DNA from 2 places in the Cellulomonas sp. P24 genome. Region 2 is predicted to be linked to the other one. Evidence: predicted binding sites of a transcription regulator. Region 2 holds the regulator's gene; the other holds the start of a gene.

Region 1 (11,532 bases), 3.7 Mb from region 2:
CAAGCGACCTCGACGATGCGCTCCGGCTGCGAACGCAGCGCTTCCACGTTCACGCAGTCGGTCCGGTGAACGCTCACCCCGTTCCCCCGCGTGACGAAGCCGATGATGTCGTCTCCGGGAACCGGGGTGCAGCACTTCGACAGCTTGACCCACAGGTCGTCGACTCCCTTGACGACCACGCCCGGATCGCCGGTGCGCACGCGCCGACTCGTGCGGCCCGGTCGCGCGACCTCGGCGAGGTCCTCCTCGGCTGCCGGCTCGCCCCCCATCGACTGCACGAGCCGCTGCACGACGGTTGTGGCCGACACCTGGCCCTCGCCGATCGCGGCGTACAGCGCCGACACGTCCGCGTACCGCATCTCGTTGGCGAGGGCGACGAGAGCCTCGTGGGAGAGCAGCCTCTGGATCGGCAGGTTCTGCTTGCGCATCGCCTTCGCGATCGCGTCCTTGCCGTGCTCGATCGCCTCTTCACGGCGTTCCTTCGAGAACCACTGCCGGATCTTGTTCCGGGCACGGGGGCTCTTGACGAAGGTCATCCAGTCGCGGCTCGGACCCGCGTTCTCGGACTTGGACGTGAACACGTCCACGACGTCGCCGTTCTCCAGGGTCGAGTCGAGGGGGACGAGGCGCCCGTTGACCCGCGCACCCATCGTCCGGTGACCGACCTCGGTATGCACCGCGTAGGCGAAGTCGACCGGAGTCGACCCGGCCGGGAGGGCGATCACGTCGCCCTTGGGGGTGAACACGTAGACCTCGGCACCTGCGATCTCGAACCGGAGCGAGTCGAGGAACTCGCTCGGGTCCGCCGTCTCCTTCTGCCAGTCGACGAGCTGCCGCAGCCACGTCATGTCGTTCCCGGCCGAGTCGGTGACCGCAGGGTGCCCCTTGGCGCTCTCCTTGTACTTCCAGTGCGCCGCGACACCGTACTCGGCGCGCCGGTGCATGTCGTGGGTGCGGATCTGGATCTCTACCGGCTTGCCGCCGGGACCGATCACCGTGGTGTGCAGGGACTGGTAGAGGTTGAACTTGGGCATCGCGATGTAGTCCTTGAACCGGCCGGGAACCGGGTTCCATCGCGCGTGCAGGGATCCGAGGGCGGCGTAGCAGTCGCGGACGCTGTCCACGAGCACCCGGACACCGACGAGGTCGTAGATGTCCGCGAAGTCGCGACCCCGCACGATCATCTTCTGGTAGATCGAGTAGTAGTGCTTCGGGCGTCCGGTGACGACGGCCTTGATCTTCGCATTGCGCAGGTCAGCGGACACCTGTTCACGGACGACCGCGAGGTACTCCTCGCGCGCCGGCGCACGCTCGGAGACGAGGTGGACGATCTCGTCGTACACCTTCGGGTAGAGCATCGCGAAGGAGAGGTCCTCGAGCTCCCACTTGATCGTGTTCATGCCGAGTCGGTGGGCCAGCGGGGCGTAGATCTCGAGGGTCTCGCGGGCCTTGCGCTGCGCCGACTCCGCCGGCACGAACTTCCACGTCCGTGCGTTGTGGAGCCGGTCCGCCAGCTTGATCACGAGGACCCGGATGTCGCGCGACATCGCGACGACCATCTTGCGCACGGTCTCGGCCTGCGCAGCATCACCGAACGTCACCTTGTCGAGCTTCGTGACCCCGTCGACGAGCATCGCGACCTCAGGCCCGAAGTCGGCCCGGAGCGTCTCGAGCGAGTAGTCCGTGTCCTCGACCGTGTCATGCAGCAGTGCCGCGACCAGCGTCGACGGCGTCATGCCGAGCTCGGCGAGGATCGTCGCCACCGCGACGGGGTGGGTGATGTACGGGTCACCGCTCTTGCGGAGCTGGCCCCGGTGCGCCTGCTCGGCCACGGCGTACGCACGCTCGATCACCGTGAGGTCGGCCTTGGGGTGGTTCGCCCTGATGACCTGGAGCAGTGGCTCGAGGACCGGCGAGCCCGCGGTTCCGCGCGCTCCGAAGCGCACAAGTCGTGACCGGACTCGGCCCGTTGTCGCCGGCGGTTCGGTGCGCGCGTCGGTCTCGTTCGGAGTGATCGTGTTCTCGCTCATGCGCGCCTCCCCCGCTGGATCATCGACCGTGCCCAGGTCAGAGGTGCGTCCGCGCCGTCGGAGTCATGGGCTGATCCGACCTAGTCTACGGTGCGCGGCGGTCAGCCCACGTGGAGCAGCGAGTCGAGCTGCACCCCGGCGAGCCGCTCCCGGCCACCGAGCGCGTCCAGCTCGAGCAGGAATGCGAGGCCGACGACCTCCGCGCCGGCCGACTCGAGCAGCTTCACGGTCGCTGCGGCGGTACCGCCCGTCGCGAGGACGTCGTCGACGATGAGGACCCGGTCCCCGGGACGGATCGTCGACGGGTGCAGCTCCACGGTCGCCGATCCGTACTCGAGCTCGTACTCGGCCGCGAGCGTCGGCCCGGGAAGCTTGCCGGCCTTGCGCACCGCGATGAACCCGGCGCCGAGCGCCACCGCGACCGGTGCACCGAGGATGAACCCACGCGCCTCCATCCCGGCGACCAGGTCCACGCGCCCCTGCACGTAGGACGCGATGTGCTCGACCACCTCGGCGAACATCGGACCATCTGCGAGGAGGGGGGTGATGTCCTTGAACATCACCCCGTCCGTGGGGTAGTCGGGAACGTCGCGGACGAGCGCCGCGCACCGAGCTGCGAGATCTCCGGCCATCGTCGTCACCGCCGTCCCTGCTTGCGCCGTCGCGGCTGCGCCTGGTTGCCCAGATGCCCGCCCGGCAGCAGCTGGACGGCATGGGACGGTGCACCCACCGCCACGCCACCCTCGTCGCCGGACGCCGCCCGTGCGGCCAGGACCTTGGCGTCGTGCGCGGCGATCGCCGGCTCGCGCATCCGCAGCGCGACCTCGAGCGGGGTGGCCAGGAAGATCGACGAGAAGGCGCCGACGACGAGACCCACGAACAGCGCGAGAGCGATGTCTCGCAGCGTCCCGGCCCCGAGGATGAACGCCCCGATGAACAGGATCGATCCGACCGGGAGCAGGGCGACGACGGTCGTGTTGATCGAGCGCACGAGCGTCTGGTTCACCGCGAGGTTCGCCTGTTCCGCATACGTGAACCGGGTCTGGTCGAGCACTCCCTGGGTGTTCTCGCGCACCTTGTCGAACACGACGACCGTGTCGTAGATCGAGTACCCGAGGATCGTGAGGAACCCGATCACCGTGGCCGGCGTGACCTCCCAGCCGATCCCCGCGTACAACCCCACGGTCACGACGAGGTCGTGCCCGAGGGCCACCAGCGCGGCCACGGCCATGCGCCAGGCACGGAAGTACAGCGCCATGACGACGGTGACGAGGATCAGGAAGACGACGATGCCTCGGATCGCCTTGCTCGAGACGTCCGCACCCCACGAGGGGCCGACGAACGAGCTTGCGACGGCGTCCTTGGACACCTTGTACGCGTCGGCGAGGGCCAGACGCACCTGCTCGACCTGCGTGTTGGCCAGGTTCGTGGTCTGCACCCGGATCGAGCTGGTCCCCACCGCGGACACGAGCGGGACCTCCTTCGGGGCCACCGAGGCGACGGCGTCGATCGCCGCCTGTCGGTTCGAGGTCGCGACGCCGGAGATCGTGAACTCCGAACCGCCACGGAAGTCGATCCCCGGGTTGAGCCCCGGCACGACGAGCAGGACCGCCGACACCGCGACGAGGAGCGCCGCGATCGTGAACCAGATCTTGCGTCGGCCGACGATGTCGTACGACCGTCGTCCGGTGTAGAGGTCGTTGCCCCACTGGGCGAATCCGGCGGCCATCAGGACTCGTTCCTCTCGGTCGAGCTGGACTGCGCCGGTTCTCCGTCCGGTGTTCCCCCGGAGCCCGCGGCATCCTCAGGATCGACAGCGCCCGAGGTGCCGTCAGCGCCCTCGGCGAGCGCGGCCTGCGCGGCCGCTGCGGCGTCGGCTGCGGCCTTGCGCCGCTCGGCGATCGTCAGCGTGGGCGCAGCGGCGCGCAGGCTCGACACCACCGGGGCGTCGTCGGGGACCGCACTCGACGCGGTCTCCCCCATGACCACGCGACCCCGCCCGACGTACCGCGCACCGCGCACGCCGAGGCGACGAGGGTCGAGACCTGACGCCGGGTGCCCGTCTCCGAAGAACGAGGTCTTCGCGAGCAGCATCATCACCGGGTGCGTGAACGTGAAGACGATCAGCAGGTCGATCAGGGTGGTGAGGCCGAGCGTGAAGGCGAACCCACGCACACCGCCGACCGCGAGCACGTAGAGGACCGCCGCGGCGAGGAAGTTCACGGCGTCCGAGGCGAGGATGGTCCGACGTGCGCGGTTCCAGCCCTTGTCGACCGCGCCGACCAGGGTCCGGCCGTCACGCAGCTCGTCACGGACGCGCTCGAAGTACACGATGAAGGAGTCAGCGGTGATACCGATCGCCACGATCAGACCGGCGACACCCGGAAGGCTGAGGCGGTAGCCCTGCGTCCAGGACAGCAGGGTGATGACGCCGTAGGAGATCACGGCAGCGAGGGCCAGCGAGGCGACGGTCACGAGGCCGAGGGTCCGGTACTGGAGCAGCGAGTAGCCGACGACCAGGACGAGGCCGATCAGCCCGGCGAGCAGGCCCTTCTGGAGCTGCTCGGTCCCGAGAGTCGCCGACACCTGGTTCTCGCTCTGCACCGTGAACGTCAACGGCAGTGCACCGAAGTTCAGCTGGTTCGCCAGCGTCGCGGCTGTCGCGCGGGTGAAGCTGCCCGAGATCTCGGCGCGGCCGTCCGGGATGGTCTCGTTCACCGACGGTGCCGAGATCACGAGCCTGTCGAGGACCATCGCAAACCTGTTCAACGGCGACGTGAGCTTCGCGAGCCGTGCCGTCGTCTTCGCGAACTGCGTCGCCCCGGCCGAGTTGAACGTCATGTTGACGACCCACTCGTTCGTCACGACACCGTTCGCACCGGTCTTCAGGCCGGAGCTCGCGTTCGTGATCTCGGTGCCCTCGATCTCGACCGGACCCAGCGCGTACTTCGCCGAGCCGTCCTTGGCGCATGCGACCAGCCCGACGTCGGGGTTGTCACCGCCACCGCCGACGAGGTTCGAGGGCTTGGTGCAGTCGAGCGCGTCATACTCCGCCTTGAGGGCCGGCGTCACCCAGGAGAGGTCGCTCGGGTCGGTGCCTGCGGCGGGCGGGGTGCTGCTGAGGGTCGGTGCGACCGTCGGGCCCGATCCCGGGGTCGAGCTCGCTGTCGGCGTCGGCGCGCCGGTCATCAGGACGGGGCGGAACCGCATCTGTGCGGACTCGCGCACGAGGTTCAGCGTCGCCTCGCTGGGCTTGCCCGGAAGGGCCACCACGATGTTGTTGCCACCCTGGCTGGTGATCTGCGCCTCGGAGACACCGGAGGAGTCGACCCGCTGCCGGATGATGTCGATCGCCTGGGTGATCGTCGAGCTCGTGACCTTGGACGCGTCTGTCGTCGTCGGGGTCAGGATGATCTGCGTGCCACCCTCGAGGTCGAGGGCGAGCTTCGGTGTCGCCGTCGCGGTCGACCACTGCACGCCGGCGAACAGGGCGGCGAACAGGGCGACGATCAGGACTCCGAGGGTCACCAACGTCCGGACCGGACGGGAACCACGGGAATTGGCAGCCAACAGATCTTCTTCTCTCGTGCGCGCACGGCTCCCGATCAGGGGAACCGTGGGAGGTCCAGACGGTGCCCGACGCTCGACGGCGGGCCCGGGCCAGCCTACTTGTGTCCGGGATCCTCCGTGTCGGACTCGGGCGTCGTGGGGCCGTCGTCGAGCGAGGACAGGTCGTCGGGGACCTCGATGTCGTCGTCGAGCTCCTCGTCCTCGTCGTCCTCGAGCTCCTCGTCGTCCACCGGCGGCTCGACGACCTTCGCGATCGCGGCGCGGAGCCAGCGGCTGCGGTTGCCCGGCGTCGACTCGATCGTGATCTCGTCACCGTCGACACCCACGACCTCGCCGAACATCCCGGAGCCCGTCATGACCTGCTGACCGACGGCGAGGTTGGCGCGGAACGCCTGCTGGGCCTTCTGCTGCTTCCGCTGGTTCCGGGACATCAGGAACATGGCGCCGACGCCCAGGATGAGGATCAGGAACAGGCTGGTGTTGCTTCCCACGGTGTCGCACTCCGGATCTCGTGTGGTGGCGGCCGCCGTCGCGGTGGCGGACCCTGCGTACCTTAACGCGCGGGGCCCGGCGGCGCGGCACCCGACGCCGACGGCTGGGCCGTGTTCACCCGTCGCGAGCGACCGGCCCCGTCCCGACGACTCAGCCGAACAGGGTCCCGAGGCCTGCGGACGGTGGCACCTCGAGCCCGAGGTGCTCCCACGCCGCCGGCATGGCGACCCTCCCCCGTGGGGTGCGACCGATCAGCCCCTCGCGCACCAGGAAGGGCTCGGCAACCGTCTCGACCGTCTCCGGCTCCTCGCCGACGGCCACCGCGAGCGTGGTCAGACCCACAGGTCCACCGCCGAACCGGGTGCACAGCGCCGTCAGCACCGCACGATCGAGCCGATCCAGGCCGAGCACGTCGACCTCGTAGACCTCGAGAGCCGCATGGGCCGCCGACAGCGAGAGCCGACCGTCACCACGGACCTGGGCCCAGTCCCGCACCCGGCGCAGCAGGCGGTTGGCGATCCGCGGCGTCCCCCGGGAGCGTGAGGCGATCTCGGCCGCCGCGTCGGCGTCGAGGTGGATACCGAGCAGCCCCGCCGATCGCACCAGGACACGCTCGAGCTCGTCGTCGGCGTAGAAGTCGAGGTGCCCCGTGAACCCGAACCGGTCACGCAACGGTGCCGGGAGGAGCCCCGCCCGCGTGGTCGCCCCGACCACCGTGAACGGCGGCAGCGCGAGCGGGATGGCGCTGGCCCCCGCACCCTTGCCGACGACGACGTCGACCCGGAAGTCCTCCATCGCGACGTACAGCAGCTCCTCCGCCGGGCGTGCGATCCGGTGGATCTCGTCGAGGAACAGCACCTCGCCCTCCTCGAGGGAGGACAGCACCGCGGCGAGGTCACCCGCGTGCTGGATCGCCGGGCCGGAGGTGACCCGCAAAGAGGTTCCGAGCTCCGCGGCGATGATCATCGCCAGAGTCGTCTTGCCGAGACCCGGAGGGCCGGACAGCAGGACGTGGTCCGGCGCCTTCCCCCGCCCGAGGGCGGCGTGGAGGACCAGCGACAGCTGGTCGCGCACGACGCGCTGGCCGACGAACTCGTCGAGGCTGCGCGGGCGGAGGGCGGCCTCCGCCGCACGCTCGACGTCGTCCGCACCGGGCCGGACCACGCGTTCGGTGACGATCTCCTCACGCTCCGCCCGCTCGAACGTCCTCGGCACGAGCGAACCTGCGCCCTCGACACCGGTCAGGTCCCGCCCGGCTCCCTCAGCCACGACCGCCGCCGAGCGCCCGCAACGTCGCCCGCAGGAGCGACGCGACCTCGAGGATCTCGCCTGAGGCCTCCACGGCGTCGGCGACACCCGTGACGGCGTCCTGCGCGGCCTTCGCGGTCCAGCCGAGCCCGACGAGCGCCTCCGTCACCTGCTCGCGCGGCCGTGCGCCGGTGGTGTCGGAGGCGTCAGGCCGCGCACCGCCGTCGGACGCCGAGGTCGACGGCGCACCGAGTCGGCCGGCGAGCTCGAGGACGATCCGCTGCGCCCCCTTGTGCCCGATGCCGGGCACGCGCTTCAACGCGGCGAGGTCCTCGTCCTGGACGGCACGCCTCAGCGCGTCCGGGCTGTGGACCGCGAGCATCGCCAGCGCCAGCCGAGGCCCCACCCCGCTCACGGTCTGCACCGTCTCGAAGACCTCGCGCTCGTCGGGATCGGCGAACCCGAACAGCGTCAGCGCGTCCTCACGAACCAGCAGCGAGGTCGCCAGGAAGGCCGTGGCACCGACCCTGAGGGTCGCGAGCGTCGCCGGCGTCGCATGCACCAGCAGGCCCACGCCGCCCACCTCGACCACCGCACCGTCGAGACGGACCGCCTGCACCGTTCCGCGGACCGAGGCGATCATCGGTTCTCCTCACCATGAGCGTCGAGCACGACAGGTGCCGGTGCCACGGCCGACACGACCGTGCCGGGCAACAGCTGCGACCGGCAGAGCCCTGGTCGCCACCGACTCCCGAACACCTGTACGAACGCCGCCAAGGCTAGCAACCGCCCTCAGGCACGCGACCCACGACGCGCCGCCTGCTCGGCCGCCGCCCACGCGCGCTGTGCCGACGTCAGAGAACCCGGGGCCCGCTGCGGCGCCCCGACCGCGCCGGCCGGGCGCCACAGGTGGCAGATCGCCAGTGCAAGGGCGTCGGCCGCGTCCGCCGGCTCCGGGCGCTCGTCGAGCCCGAGGATCCGCGCGACCATCGTCTGCACCTGGCTCTTGCCCGCACGCCCCGAGCCGGTCACCGCCGCCTTCACCTCGCTCGGCGTGTGCAGTGCGACCGGGATCCGGTGCCGTGCGGCGGCGAGCATCGCCACCCCCGCCACCTGTGCGGTCCCCGTCACCGTGCTCAGGTTGTGCTGCGCGAACACCCGCTCGACCGCGACCGCGTCGGGCGCGTGCTCCTCGATCCATCGATCGAGCTCTGTCGCGATGGCGAGCAGCCGCTGGTCGATGTCGGCCCCCGGGTCCGACCGGGCCACCCCGACGTCGACGAGCCGCACCTTCCGGGCCGGCAGACCGTCGACGACACCCAGACCGCACCGGGTCAGGCCTGGGTCGACTCCGAGGACGCGCACGCCGTCAGCATCTCAGGCCGATCGTCGCGCCGACGACTGCGACACAGCCAGCCGGCCGACGACGCGGTGACCACCGTCCGGCGCGACCGGCGAGTCACTCCTCGTCGAGCGCGGCGAGGACCTCGTCGGAGGCGTCGAAGTTCGCGAACACGTTCTGGACGTCGTCGCTGTCCTCGAGCGCGTCGATCAGGCGCAGGATCTTGCGTGCCCCGTCGACGTCCACCTCGATCTGGGTGGCCGGGACGAACTGGCTGTCCGCCGAGTCGTACTCGATCCCCGCCGCCTGCAGCGCGGTGCGCACCGGCACCATGTCGGTCGCCTCGGAGATCACCTCGAACACGTCGCCGAGGTCGTTGACCTCCTCCGCCCCCGCGTCCAGGACCGCCATGAGGATGTCGTCCTCGGTGAGTGCGCCCTCCTTCGGCACGACGACGACACCCTTGCGGGTGAACAGGTAGGACACCGACCCCGGGTCGGCCATCTGACCGCCGTTGCGCGTGAACGCCACCCGGACGTCCGACGCGGCACGGTTCCTGTTGTCGGTCAGGCACTCCACGAGGACCGCGATACCGCCCGGGCCGTAGCCCTCGTAGGTGATCGACTGGTAGTCGGCACCGCCGGCTTCCTGGCCGGACCCGCGCTTCACCGCGCGGTTGATGTTGTCGATCGGCACGGAGGACTTCTTGGCCTTCTGCACCGCGTCGAAGAGCGTCGGGTTGCCGGCGAGGTCACCGCCGCCGGTCCGCGCCGCCACCTCGATGTTCTTGATGAGCTTGGCGAAGAGCTTGCTCCGCTTGGCGTCGACGACAGCCTTCTTGTGCTTGGTGGTGGCCCACTTGGAGTGACCCGACATCGCTCGATCTCCTTCATCCGCGCCCAGTCGAGACCCGACGCAGCGCCAGGTGGACGACCTGCAGGTCAGCTGCAGGTCCGCCTGGACAGACTCAGAGGCTCTCGCGGACGATCCGCACGAACATTCGGTGCACGCGCGTGTCGCCGGTGACCTCCGGGTGGAAGGAGGTCGCCAGGAGTCGACCGTGGCGCACCGCGACGATCCTACCGGCGGCGGGACCCGTCGCGACCGCGCCCAGCACCGTCGCGGCCGGTCCGACCTCCTCGACCCAGGGGGCACGGATGAAGACGCCGTGCATCGGACGGGTCGCGCTGTCGTCGATGCCCTCGATCGTCAGGTCGGTCTCGAACGAGTCGACCTGCCGCCCGAACGCGTTGCGTCGGACCGTGATGTCGAGCCCGCCGAGCGTCTGCTGACCGGGGATGCCGTCGAGCAACCGGTCCGCGAGCAGGATCATCCCGGCGCACGAGCCGTAGGCCGGCAACCCCTCCGCGATCCGCCCGCGCAGCGGCTCCGCGAGGTCGAACGCGCGCAGCAGCTTGTCGATCGTCGTCGACTCGCCGCCCGGCAGCACGATCCCGTCGAGGTCCTTGAGCTCGCGCTCCCGGCGCACGAGCACGGTGCTCGCCCCGCTCGCCTCCAGCGCCGCCACGTGCTCACGGACATCACCCTGCAGCGCCAGCACACCGATCGTCGGATTCACCGGGTCATCCTACGAACAAGCCGTCACGCGTCGGCACCGACGACCGCACCGCGATCGGCCTCCGCACGCCACGCGTCGACCAGGTCGGCGAGCCGGGTCAGCCCCTCCAGCAGGATCGTGCGCTCGCTCGCGAGCGAGACCCGGACCATGCCGGCGCCACCCGGTCCGAAGGCCTCACCGGGCGACACCGCGACGTGCGCGTCCCTGATCAGGCGCAGCGCGAACGCGTGACCGTCCGCGGTGGCGGCGGACACGTCGACCATCAGGTAGAACGCGCCCTGCGGCCGGGCGCACGGGATGCCGCGCGCCGTCAGCAGCGCGATCGCGGCATCACGACGTTCGCGGTACGAGGCCACGGCGGCGTGCACCGCGTCCTGCGGCCCCGTGAGCGCCGCCAGTGCAGCCCGCTGGCTGATCGACGACGGGCAGGCGATCGTCGCCTCGGCCACCTGCCCGAGCAGACCCGCCACGACCGGGTCATGGGTCACCACGTACCCCAGGCGCCAGCCGGTCATCGCGTACGTCTTCGAGAAGCTGTGGAACGCGAGCACCCGTGCGTCCGTGTCGAAGGCCGCCGGGCTCACGTGCGGGACCTCGAAGGTGATCGCCTCGTAGCACTCGTCGGAGAACACCCACAGGTCGTGCCGGCGCGCGATCTCGACGATGCCCGCCAGGAGCTCCGCGGGGTAGACGGCGCCGGTCGGGTTGTTCGGCGAGTTGACGAGGATCACCTTCGTCCGCGCGGTGATCGCGGCCTCGATGTCCTCGAGCGTCGGCACGAAACCGTTCGCCGCACGGGCCGGGTACGTCGCCACGTCCACACCCGCGGCGACGGCGGCCATCCGCCAGTTCGGGAACTCCGGGTCGGGGAGCAGGATCTCGTCGCCGGGGCCCATCGTCGCGTTGATCGCCATCGCGAGCCCGTGCATCGCCCCGTGGGTCACGACGACCTCGCTCGGCTCGACCGGGATACCGGTCGTCGCCGTCACCCGGGCCGCCAGGGCGGCGCGGAGCTCAGGTGCCCCGACGCTCGACGTGTAGTGCGTGTACCCCGCACGCGCGTCGGCCGCCGCGGCCTCGACGACGTGCGCCGGTGTGGGCACGTCGGGCTCGCCGATCTCGAGGCGCAGGCACTCGGGATCTCTCATGGCCAGCTCCATGAGAGTACGGATGCCGGAACGCTGCATGTGGACGACGGGAGATGTGGAGAGAGGCACGTCTCGACGCTACCCGGCCCAGATGACACGCAGGTTACCGACCGGTACGGTCCG
Region 2 (11,532 bases):
GGAGAACGCCCTGTTCGCGACTCTCGACCCGACGGTACGGCGGGCGCAGACCGAGGACGGCCGGGTCTACACCCTCGCGGACACGGTCGGGTTCGTCCGGTCGCTCCCGCACCAGCTGGTCGAGGCGTTCCGGTCGACCCTCGAGGAGGTCGCCGACGCGGACCTGCTGCTCCACGTGGTCGACGCGTCGCACCCGAACCCGGAGGGTCAGATCTCCGCCGTCCGGCACGTCCTCGCCGACATCCCCGGTGCCATGGACGTCCCGGAGGTGATCGTGCTGAACAAGGTCGACGTGGCCGATCCCGAGGTCGTCGCGCGGCTCCGGTCGCGTGAGATCCACTCGATCGTGGTCTCGGCGCACACCGGCGAGGGCATCGACGAGCTCCAGGCGCTGATCGCCGACCAGCTTCCTCGCCCGGGGGTGCAGGTCGAGGTCGTGATCCCGTACCACCGGGGTGACCTGATCAGCCGGGTGCACGGCGAGGGCGACATCGAGGCCGAGGAGCACACCCCCGAGGGGACCGCGCTCCGCGCCCGCGTGGGCGAGGGGCTGGCCTCGGAGCTGAGGGCCGCGGCCGCACTAGGCTGACGCGGTGCCTGCCTCGCCGTCCCCCGCCGTGCCCGAGCTCGTCACGGAGAGCTCGCTCGTCCGTGACCTCACGTCGCTCGGTCTTCGGCCCGGGTCGACGGTGCTGGTGCACACCTCGTTGTCCTCGCTCGGGCACGTGGTCGGCGGCGAGCAGGTGGTGATCCAGGCGCTGCTGTCGGTCGTCGACGGGGGGACCGTGGTCATGCCCGCGCAGTCGTGGCAGCTGTGCGATCCCGCGTACCTCGCCGGTACCGCGTCCGTCGACCACGAGGACGCGATACGCGCCCACCTTCCGGCGTACGACCCGCGCAGGACGCCGACCCGGACGATGGGTCGCGTGGCGGAGCTGTTCCGGACCTGGCCCGGGGCGCAGCGCAGCGCGCACCCGCACCGGTCCTTCGCAGCCCTCGGGCCGGACGCCGATCGGTTGCTCGCGCGGCACGACCTCGACTCGCCCGTGGGCGAGCGCTCCCCGCTCGCCGCGCTGTACGAGGCTGATGCCGACGTGCTGCTTCTCGGGGTCGGCTTCGACAAGTGCACCGCCCTTCACCTTGCCGAGGACCGCGCGCACCTGCCCGGGCGGGCTGTCGTGGCCAACGGGGCCCCGATGACGTCGGAGGGCAGACGTGAGTGGGTCACCTTCGACGAACCCGTCGTCGACGACGCAGACTTCCCGGCCGTCGGATCAGCGTTCGCGCGACAGAGTCGCGAGCTTCGCGCCGGGGTGGTCGGCGCGGCGTTCGCGCGACTGGTCCCTGTCCGCCCGCTGGTGGACTTCGCCGCGAGCTGGTTCCGGACCCACCGGTCGGCGGCGCCCGACGGATCGCGCGACCGGTGACGGATGCGGAGCGGGCCGAGGAGACGGGGTCGGCGGCGCAGGACAGCATCGATGCGCTGCTCGACCTGGCGGTGGTCGCGCTCGGCGGTCAGCGTCGGGACGGCCAACACGAGATGGCGCGCGCGGTCACGGCGTCCATCGACGCCGGTGAGCACCTCCTCGTGCAGGCCGGTACCGGAACCGGGAAGTCGCTCGGCTACCTGGTCCCCGCGGTGCGTCACGCGGTGCTCGCCTCGGAGCGCGTCGTGGTGTCGACCGCGACCCTCGCGCTCCAGCGGCAGGTGATCACCCGCGACCTCCCGCTGGTCGCGGCCGCGGTCGCGCCGCGGCTGCCTCGGCCCCCGGTCATCGCCCTGCTCAAGGGCTGGCACAACTACCTCTGCCTCCAGAAGGTCGCCGGCGGGTACCCGCCGGACGAGCCGGGCACGCTGTTCGACCTCGCGAACGCGTCGGAGCACGCGGGCGCTGCGGACCACCCGGCGGCCGATGCGAGATCGGCGGCGGGTCCGGCCGCCGATCTGGGCGCACAGGTCGTGCGACTGCGGGAGTGGGCCGAGGAGACGGCCACCGGGGACCGTGACGACCTCGTCCCCGGTGTGACCGACCGCGCCTGGCGCCAGGTCTCGGTGACGGCTCTCGAGTGCCTCGGTACGCGGTGCCCGATGCTCGACGAGTGCTTCCCGCAGCGTGCTCGCACGCAGGCGAAGGAGGCGGACGTCGTCGTCACGAACCACGCGATGCTCGGGATCGCGGCGTCGGGCTCTCCCCACGTCCTGCCGGAGCACGAGGTGCTCGTCGTCGACGAGGCGCACGAGCTGACGGAGCGGGTGACGGCGCAGGCCACGGTGGAGCTCTCGGTCGCGAGCCTCGAGCACGCCGGCCGACTCGCGCGTCGGCAGGGTGGTCTCGCGACCACGGACCTCGACTCCGCGGCCGCGGCCCTGGGCGCTGCCCTGATCCACGTACCGGAGGGGCGACTCGCCCACGGCCTTCCCGACGAGGTCCGTGATGCCGTCTCGGCCGTCCGCGACGCCGCCCGCACCCTGGTCAGCGCGCTGCGGCCGGAGCCGGGGCCCGGCCGCGCGGGGACCGAGGGTGCCGACTCCACGGGTGGGGTCCGGATGGCTGCCGCGGCGATGCTGGCGGTGTTCGAGATCGCCGAACGGATCGCCGGGGCACCGGCCGACGGCACCGGCCCGGACGTTCTCTGGTGCTCGCGTGCCGAGGGGTCCAACCGTCGGGACGCCGGCATGCCCCGGTTGCACGCAGCGCCGTTGGCCGTCAACGGGCTGATCCGCAGCCAGCTCCTCGCGGGCCGGTCGACGGTGCTCACCTCCGCGACCCTTGCCCTGGGCGGGTCGTTCGACGTGGTCGCGCGTTCGGTCGGGCTCGAGCGCCAGGCGAACGCGTCGTCCGCCGAGGAGCCGGCGATCCGATGGCGCGGGCTCGACGTCGGCAGCCCGTTCGACTACGCGCGGCAGGGGATCCTCTACATCGCGACCTCGTTGCCCCCGCCGGGGCGCGAGGCGACCACGGAGTCGCAGCTCGACGAGATCGCGGAGCTCATCACCGCGGCGGGTGGACGCACGCTGGGTCTGTTCTCGTCGCGGCGGGCGGCGCTGACGGTCGCGGACGCGATGCGCGAGCGGCTCGACGTCCCCGTCCTCGCGCAGGGGGACGACCAGCTCCCGACGCTCGTGCGGGCGTTCGCGGACGACGAGCCGACGTGCCTGTTCGGCACCCTCTCGCTCTGGCAGGGGGTCGACGTTCCCGGCCCGACGTGCCGACTCGTCCTGATCGACCGGATCCCGTTCCCGCGGCCGGACGACCCTGTCCGCTCGGCACGCGCAGACGCCGCGAACGCGGCCGGTGGTAACGGGTTCATGGCGGTGTCGGCGGCGCACGCCGCGCTGCTCCTCGCCCAGGGTGCCGGTCGGCTGATCCGGACCACGGAGGACCGCGGCGTGGTCGCCGTTCTCGACCCGCGCCTCGCGACGGCACGGTACGGCGACTTCCTCGCCCGGTCGTTGCCACCGTTCTGGCGCACGACGGATCGCGCCGTCGCGCTCGCGGCCCTACGTCGGCTCTCGGCACTATCCTGAACGCGATGCAGGCCCGTAGCGGGTGATCCCGGTACGGGCCTGTCACCATCGAGGCGTCCGCCGGCGCTCCCGACCGAGAGGCACCCCCGTGAGCGAGACCAACGACTCCGACGAGCTCGGCCTGAACCCACCGCCGCACGATCCTCGCGTCGACCGCCGCACGACCAAGCTCGCTGTGGTCGGCGCCGGTGCGGTCGGATCGACCATGGCATACGCGGCGCTGATGAGGGGCGCGGCGCGGACGGTGGCGTTGTACGACATCAACGCCGCCAAGGTCGAGGCTGAGGCGCTGGACCTCGGGCACGGCATCCAGTTCATGCCGATGGCCGAGGTGATCGGGTCGGACGACATCGCCGTGTGCGCGGGTGCCGACGTCGTGGTCGTGACCGCGGGCGCCAAGCAGAAGCCGGGGCAGTCCCGGATCGATCTGGCGGAGGCCACGATCTCCCTCGTCGGGAAGATCCTCCCGTCGCTCGTCGAGGTGGCTCCGGATGCGGTGTTCGTGATGGTGACGAACCCGGTGGACATCGTCACGTACGCCGCGCTGAAGATCTCAGGCCTGCCGCCGCACCAGCTGTTCGGCTCGGGCACAGTGCTGGACTCGTCGCGCCTGAGGTATCTCGTGGCGCAGCGGTGCGGCGTCGCGGTCCAGAACGTTCACGCGTACATCGCCGGGGAGCACGGGGACTCCGAGCTCCCGCTGTGGAGCTCGGCGTCGATCGGCGGGGTCCCGCTGCTCGACTGGCGCGGGCCCGGTGGGGCGTCGGTGCTGGACGAGGCCGCGCGTGACGAGATCACCCACGAGGTCATCGACTCCGCGTACCGGATCATCGCCGGCAAGGGCGCGACCAACTACGCGGTCGCGCTGGCCGGGTCGCGCATCATCGAGGCTGTCCTGCACGACGAGAAGCGGGTGCTGCCGGTCTCGTCGTTGCTCGAGGACTACTACGGGATCTCGGACGTCTGCCTGTCGGTGCCGGCGATCGTGGGCCGCAACGGGGTCGGCGAGCGGCTGGAGGTTCCGCTGTCGGCGCGCGAGCTGGGCGGGCTGATGCGGTCGGCGGAGACGATGCGGACGATCTCGCGCCGCTTCGGTCTCTGACGCGTCGGCTCAGGGCCCGCCGGTCGGTTGACGTCGGGCCGGCGGCCGGACCAGCGGTCCGGAGGTGATCTCCCGCGCGGCGACGGCCAGCGCGTCGACAGCCGCGCGGACGGCCGGCACGCGGGCGAGCGCCGGGGTCGTGACGGCTTCCACGAGCCTCGTCGCAGGGCGCACGGTCCGGACGACGCGGGTCCCGGGTGGGTGCGTGGCGAGGAGCGCGAGCCCGGGGAGGGTCGCGATGCCCAGACCCGTTGCGACGAGCGCGAGGACGGTCACGTAGTCGTCCGTCGCGAAGTCGATCTGCGGGTCGAACCCCGCGTCGCGGCAGGAGTCGAGCAGGGTCGTGCGGCACTGCGGGCACCCGGCGATCCAGGTCTCTGCGGCGAGGGAGCTGAGCTCGATGGGCTCGTGGACGTTGGGCCTGTCCTGTGTGACCACGGCGACGAGCTCGTCCTCGAGCAGACCGACGGCGACCCGCTCGGGGTCACCGATGCTGTCGGCCGGACGGAAGGTCACCGCGACGTCGCAGCGCCCGGCGTCGAGGAGGGCGAGCGCCTGCGGGGGCTCGGCCTCGGTGAAGCTGATCGTGAGACCGGGATGTGCTGCGCGCAGCGCCGCGAGAGCTCGGGGCATCACGGTCGCGGCAGCGGACGGGAACGCGGTGAGCCGGATCCGGCCGGCCCGCAGGCTCGCCACCGCGGCCACCTCCTCGACCGCGGCATCGAGCGCCTGGTCGACGCCGCGGGCGTGCCGGGCGAGGACCGCGCCGGCATCCGTGAGCCGTACCGTCCGGCCGTGACGCACCACGATCGGTGTCCCGAGCAGCCTGTCCAGCGCGCGGAGCTGTTGACTCGCTGCGGGTTGGGTGATGCCCAGGAGGCGCGCTGCTCCCGTCACCGACCCTTCGCTCTCGATCGCCCGGACGAGGCGGAGACCGGCGGCGTCGAGGCGGCGTCTGGTCACGACACAAGCATAAGCGCACTGCATGGGACACGGAGATAGACGCCCTTGTTCTCATGGATTGATCGACGCCATGCTCGGGACATGACCAGCCTGGAGACTCTTCGTTCCGAGTTCGATCGCCACCCGGGGTACCTCGACGCGGCGTCCGGAGGCCGTGGCGCACGACGGGTCGTGGCAGACATGACCGCGAACCTCACGGCGTGGGCGGCCGGGACGGCCGGACCGGCGACCTACGACGACGCCGTGGCGCGTGCGCGGGCTGCCTATGCGCGGATCGTCCACGCCCCGGTCGGCGCGGTGGCCATCGGCACCCAGGTGTCGGTCATGGCGTCGCTGCTCGCCGTCGCGGTCCCGGACGGGGCCGAGGTGCTCTGCGTCGAGGGTGACTTCTCCTCGATGGTCTTCCCGTTCCTCGCTCATGCCGACCGGATCGTCGTTCGGCACGTCGCGCTCGACCGGCTGGCCGAGGAGATCGGACCGCGCACCTTCCTCGTCGCCTTCTCGCTGGTGCAGTCGGCGACGGGGGAGGCGGCCGACGCCGAGGCGGTCGTCGCGGCAGCGCGGGCGGCGGGTGCGCTGACCTTCTGCGATCTCACACAGGCCGCGGGCTGGACGCCGGTCGACGCGACGATGTTCGACGCCACGGCGTGCGCGGCGTACAAGTGGCTCACCGCGCCGAGGGGGACAGGCTTCCTCACGGTCGGGGAGCACCTGCGCGATCGACTCCGCCCGATCCACGCGGGCTGGTACGCCGGCGGTGACGTGTGGGAGTCGTGCTACGGGCCGACGATGGCTCTTGCGGGGGATGCGCGACGCTTCGACGTCTCGCCCGCCTGGCCGGTGTGGATCGGCGCCGCGACCGCGCTGGAGCTGTTCGCCGGGGTGGACATGACTGCGGTGCGGCGCTGGGACGTCGACCTGGCCGACATGTTCCGTTCTGCCCTGGGTCTGGGACCTGGTGACAGCGCGATCGTCTCGTTGCCCGACCCGTTCGGCGACGCGCGCGGACGACTCGCCGCGGCCGGGTGCACGGTCGCCGGTCGGGCGGGCCGGGTCAGGCTCTCGTTCCACGTCTGGAACGACGCGGAGGACGTCTCCCGTGCGGTGGGTGCGCTCCGTTCCTGAAGTGCTGACGCCGCGCGCCTGAGGCCTGGACGGTTCGCAGGAGAGACCTGGTCTCAGAGGCTGCGCAGGACGCTCACGACGCGACCGAGGACGAGCGACTCGTCGCCGGGGATCGGGTCGTACGCCGGGTTGTGCGGCATCAGCCAGACGTGCCCGTCGCGACGCCGGAACGTCTTGACGGTGGCTTCGCCGTCGATCATCGCCGCGACGATCTCGCCGTTCTCGGCCACCGGCTGCCGCCGGACGACCACCCAGTCCCCGTCGCAGATGGCCGCATCGATCATCGAGTCACCCGCGACGCGGAGCAGGAAGAGGTCGCCGTCGCCGACGAGCTGGCGCGGCAACGGGAACACGTCCTCCACGACCTGCTCCGCGAGGATCGGACCGCCGGCGGCGATCCGGCCCACCACCGGGACGTAGGACGGCGTCGGCGTACCGTCGCGCGGTGCGAGGGCCTCCTCGCCGAGGGTGCCCAGCTCGTCGGGGCGCGACCACGGCTGCCCGGCGAGCGGGGTGATGGCGCGCGAGTCGTCAGGGTGCATGACCTCGATCGCGCGTGGGCGGTTGGGGTCCCGACGCAGGTAGCCCTTGCGCTCGAGGGTCGTGAGCTGGTGCTTGACGCTCGACGGGCTCGTGAGCCCGACGGCGTCGCCGATCTCGCGCATGCTCGGGGGATACCCGCGGCGCTCGACCGAGCTGCGGATCGTGTCGAGGACGAGACGCTGACGCGGTGTCAGGCCGTCGGCGTCCGCGGAGCCGTCCGGGAGGGCGTGGACGGAGGCGATCGACGCCTCCGCCTGGTCCGGGTCTCCGCCCGCGGGGGTCTCGCGTCTTGCCATCCCGGTCTCCTTCTCCCGCCGCTGGTGCCCGCCTGCGCGTACCGGTCGGTCATCGGTGCTGACCTGCCGGACGAGCTGCCCTGCGCGGGGTGTGTCAGTGGCTCGTGATCCGCTGTCCTCGGTTCGAGAGCCTAGGGCGGAACACGGTCCGGATCAAACAGGTGTTCGAGCGTGTCTCGACAAATGTCGGCGCGTGGTGGTAGACCTTCGTACAGATGTACGTCGTACAGGTGTTCGACTATGGAGATGCTGACCCCCATGGGGTTGCGGAAGGGACCGACGATGAGCGCTGTGGTGACTTCGCCTCGCATCGTCCGGACGGACGCCACGACTCGGCGGACGACGTCTCGACGGCCGGGGGTCGAGAGCGGCCCCGCACCGTCCTCGCGTGGTGAGCGGGGCGCGGCGTCGCGTGAGGCGGCCGCACCTGCTGCGCGGATGAGGTTGACCGCCCGCGGCCGACGTGTGGGAGGGCTGATCGCCCTTCTGGTGGTCGGAGTCTTCCTGCTGGCCGGTCGAGCGGCGGCGGCGGACGACAGCGGCCCGCTCCAGGTCGAGCTGTACACGGTGGCGTCGGGTGACACGCTCTGGCAGATCGCCTCGCGCGTCACGACCCCCGGGGAGGACGTCCGCGACGTGGTGCTCCGCCTCGAAGAGCTCAATCGGATGTCGTCGGTCGACCTGCGAGCCGGCGAGCAGATCCTGATCCCTGCTCTCTCGTGAGAGTCGCTGTCGTGCGAGTGTCGCGGCGTCATGAGCGTGCACGCGTCTCCGCGACCGGCTGTGACGGCCCGGGCGGTCGGGCCGAGCTCCGCATGGTGACGATCTGCGCTGCGCCCCGGACGTACGGTCTTGCGCGCCGACGCTGCTGGTCCTAAGGTCAATCAACATCTTGTGGTCAGCGATCGATCGTGCCCCCAGATAGAGGATCTCGCAGGTGCATGCGGAGATCACGGCGCATGGTCGGGAGCCTCGCGGAGCGCGTCGCCCAGCGGCGTGCCGCGACGACGGAGTGAGGGGCTTTCGGTGCACTGTCCGTTCTGTCGGCACGGGGACTCGCGCGTGGTGGACTCACGGACGTCCGACGACGGGTCCTCGATCCGTCGACGGCGTCAGTGCCCGGAGTGCAATCGTCGGTTCACCACGGTGGAGACCGCGAGCCTGTCGGTCGTCAAGCGATCCGGAGCGACTGAGCCTTTCAGTCGCGAGAAGATCGTGAACGGGGTACGCAAGGCGTGCCAGGGGCGCCCGGTGAGCGAGGACGACCTCGCCCTTCTCGCTCAGCGCGTCGAGGAGACGCTTCGCAGCAACGGAAGTGCCGAGCTGGACGCGTATGAGATCGGTCTCTCGATCCTCGGGCCGCTCCGCGAGCTGGACGAGGTGGCCTATCTCCGGTTCGCGAGCGTCTACCAGGCGTTCAACTCGCTCGAGGACTTCGAGGCGGCGATCACCGTGCTGCGGTCGGAGCGGGATGCGGAGGCCGGCTCGGACGGCCGTGCCGTGAGCGAGGGAAGCGGGAGCGCGTAGCACCGGCGATCGATGCGCGGCCGAGGGAGCCGGCACGGAACGTACCGGAACGGTGGCCGACCGGGTCGTCCGGCTCGGACGACCGCGTCGCTCACCTCAGACGACCGCCGTGGCCGGGCTCGTCAGCTGGTCGCGCACGACGCGGCGCAGGACCTTGCCGATCGCTGAGCGCGGTAGCTCCTGCAGGATGACCAGCTCGCGCGGCAGGGCGTACCGGGCGAGATGCTCCGCACCCCACTCGCGGATCGCGGCGAGATCGACGCCGGTGGCTCCCGTGGCGAGGACGACCGCAGCGACGACCTTCTCGCCGAGGTCTCCGCCCGGCATGCCGACGACGGCGACGTCCGCGACGCCGGGCATGAGCCGGAGCCGGTCCTCGACCTGAGACGGGTACACCTTGAACCCACCCGTGACGATCATCTCCTTGGTGCGGTCGACGAGGCGCGTGAAGCCGTCCTCCTCGACCACGACGACGTCGCCCGTGCGCAGCCAACCGCCGGGGAGCAGAACCTCGGCGGTCTCCTCCGGTCGGTGCCAGTAGCCCGTGAACACCTGGGGTCCGCGAACGAGGAGCTCGCCGCGCTCACCAGGAGCGACGTCGACGGACGAGTCGTCGACGTCCACGACGCGCATCTCGGTGCTCGGGAACGGCAGTCCGAGCATGCCGGGGCGACGTTGCGCGGAGCAGGGGTTGCCGAGGACCACCGGCGAGGTCTCGGTCATGCCGTAGCCCTCGATCAGGAGGCCGCCGGTGACGCGTTCCCAGAGCTCGGCCGTCGCTGCAGGGATCGGCATCGCCCCGGCGATGCCGAGGCGGATCGAGCTCAGGTCGACGTGGCGTGTCTCGGCGAGCTGGGCGAGCCGCTCGTACATCGGCGCCACACCCGGCATGAACGTGGCCGGGTGGCGTCGCTGGCTGGCGAGGACGGCCTCGGCGTCGAACTTCGGGAAGGCGACGAGCGTGGCACCGACGCGGGTGGCGAACGTGAGGCAGAGCGTGAGGCCGAAGGCGTGGAAGAACGGGAGCGCCCCGATGATTCGCTCCTGGCCTGGCCGGACGCCGGTCCACGCGGCGCCCTGAAGTGCGTTCGCGACCAGGTTCCGGTGGGTGAGGACCGCGCCCTTGGGGGTGCCGGTCGTCCCTCCCGTGTACTGCAGCAGGGCGATGTCCGCCGAGCGGGGTTCCGGGTGTTCCGCCGGCATCGGCGTGGCGTGCGCGAGGACGTCGTGCCAGCGGAGGGCGCCGGCCGGCGTCGTGCCGCAGAGCGCCGCACGGACGTCGCGGGCGCGGGAGACGGGGAGCCGAAGGGCAAGTCGCTTCATGAACGGAAGATCCCGGCTCACGTCCACCGAGAGGACGGTGCGCACCTGTGTCCGTTCGCGCACCTCGAGCACGCGTGGGGCGGTCTTCTCCCAGCTCACGACGACGGTCGCACCGCTGTCGGCGAGCTGGTGGGCGAGCTCGCTCGCGGTGTACAGCGGGTTGTGCTCGACCACGACGGCGCCGATCCGCAGCACGGCGTAGAAGGCGACCACGTGCGACGTGCAGTTCGGGAGAGCGATCGCGACGCGGTCACCGGGCTGGACGCCGAGCGCGAGCAGTGCCCCTGCGGCGCGGTCCACCTGCTCGGCGAGCTCACGGTACGTCGTGGTGCGTCCCTCGAAGTCGACGGCGACGCGGTCGGGGAGGTCCGTCGCGGTCCGCGCCAGTGCGCGCGTGACGGGCTCGTCCGGAACCTCGATGTCGGCCGGGACGTCGGGGGCGTAGGACGCAAGCCAGGGGCGGTCCGTATACGGCATCACACGTCCAGCCTAACTTACGGGACCGTAAGTTACCAGGCGGTAACAAGAAGCCGGAGCGAGCCTGGCGTCGCGCCGCTCGTCGACCGTGCCGGCCCGTTCGACAGTGCCTCGGCGCCGCTCACAGATCGCTCGACCGAGGCGCCCAGATGTTGATGCCCGCGTCCACCGCGTGGTCCTCGATCTCGGCGAGCTCCTGCGGCGTGAGCGAGAGGTAGTCCAGCGCGGCAAGGTTCTCGTCGAGCTGGGTGGGGCTGCTGGCGCCGAGGAGGACGGCCGTGATCCGTTCGTCGCGCAGCGCCCAGGCCAAGGCCAGCTGCGCGAGGGTCTGGCCCCGACGTCGTGCGATGGCGTCGAGGGCGCGGACATGACCGAGGTTCTCCGGGCTGAGGAAACGACGTTGCAGCGAGCCGTCCCGCGCCGCCCGGGATCCGGCCGGGATCCCGTCGAGGTACCGGTCCGTGAGCATGCCCTGAGCGAGCGGGGAGAACACGATCATGCCCAGGCCGACGTCGCCGACGACGTCGAGCAGTGACCGGCCGCTCACGTCGGGCCGCTCGATCCAGCGGTTGAGCATCGAGTACGACGGCTGATGCAGCGTGAGGGTGAGGCCGAGCTGTGCCGCCACGGCCAGGGCCTCTGAGGTC

What was found. The regulator LexA, encoded in region 2, represses DNA repair genes until DNA is damaged. The targets are predictions, from matches to a motif close to TCGAACANNTGTTCGA.
Region 1: a site for LexA is predicted at 8,092-8,107, ahead of ruvA (Holliday junction branch migration protein RuvA). Genes of this name have one in related genera too.

What each region holds. Positions count from the first base shown of each region.
Region 1 covers NZ_JAJDFX010000002.1:4,138,155-4,149,686, reverse strand. Annotated here, with positions in the region: gene LJB74_RS19330 (bifunctional (p)ppGpp synthetase/guanosine-3',5'-bis(diphosphate) 3'-pyrophosphohydrolase) at 1-2,030, opposite strand, end outside; gene LJB74_RS19325 (adenine phosphoribosyltransferase) at 2,132-2,662, opposite strand; gene secF (protein translocase subunit SecF) at 2,668-3,759, opposite strand; gene secD (protein translocase subunit SecD) at 3,759-5,600, opposite strand; gene yajC (preprotein translocase subunit YajC) at 5,696-6,091, opposite strand; gene ruvB (Holliday junction branch migration DNA helicase RuvB) at 6,243-7,307, opposite strand; gene ruvA (Holliday junction branch migration protein RuvA) at 7,354-7,983, opposite strand; gene ruvC (crossover junction endodeoxyribonuclease RuvC) at 8,133-8,705, opposite strand; gene LJB74_RS19290 (YebC/PmpR family DNA-binding transcriptional regulator) at 8,800-9,558, opposite strand; gene pdxT (pyridoxal 5'-phosphate synthase glutaminase subunit PdxT) at 9,650-10,261, opposite strand; gene LJB74_RS19280 (pyridoxal phosphate-dependent aminotransferase) at 10,285-11,478, opposite strand; gene LJB74_RS19275 (NUDIX hydrolase) at 11,513-11,532, opposite strand, start outside.
Region 2 covers NZ_JAJDFX010000002.1:448,714-460,245, reverse strand. Annotated here, with positions in the region: gene hflX (GTPase HflX) at 1-589, shown strand, start outside; gene LJB74_RS02250 (aminoglycoside N(3)-acetyltransferase) at 594-1,427, shown strand; gene LJB74_RS02245 (ATP-dependent DNA helicase) at 1,424-3,529, shown strand; gene LJB74_RS02240 (L-lactate dehydrogenase) at 3,618-4,631, shown strand; gene LJB74_RS02235 (LysR family transcriptional regulator) at 4,641-5,594, opposite strand; gene LJB74_RS02230 (aminotransferase class V-fold PLP-dependent enzyme) at 5,676-6,719, shown strand; gene lexA (transcriptional repressor LexA) at 6,773-7,558, opposite strand; gene LJB74_RS02220 (LysM peptidoglycan-binding domain-containing protein) at 7,997-8,281, shown strand; gene nrdR (transcriptional regulator NrdR) at 8,585-9,085, shown strand; gene LJB74_RS02210 (AMP-binding protein) at 9,182-10,885, opposite strand; gene LJB74_RS02205 (aldo/keto reductase) at 11,007-11,532, opposite strand, start outside.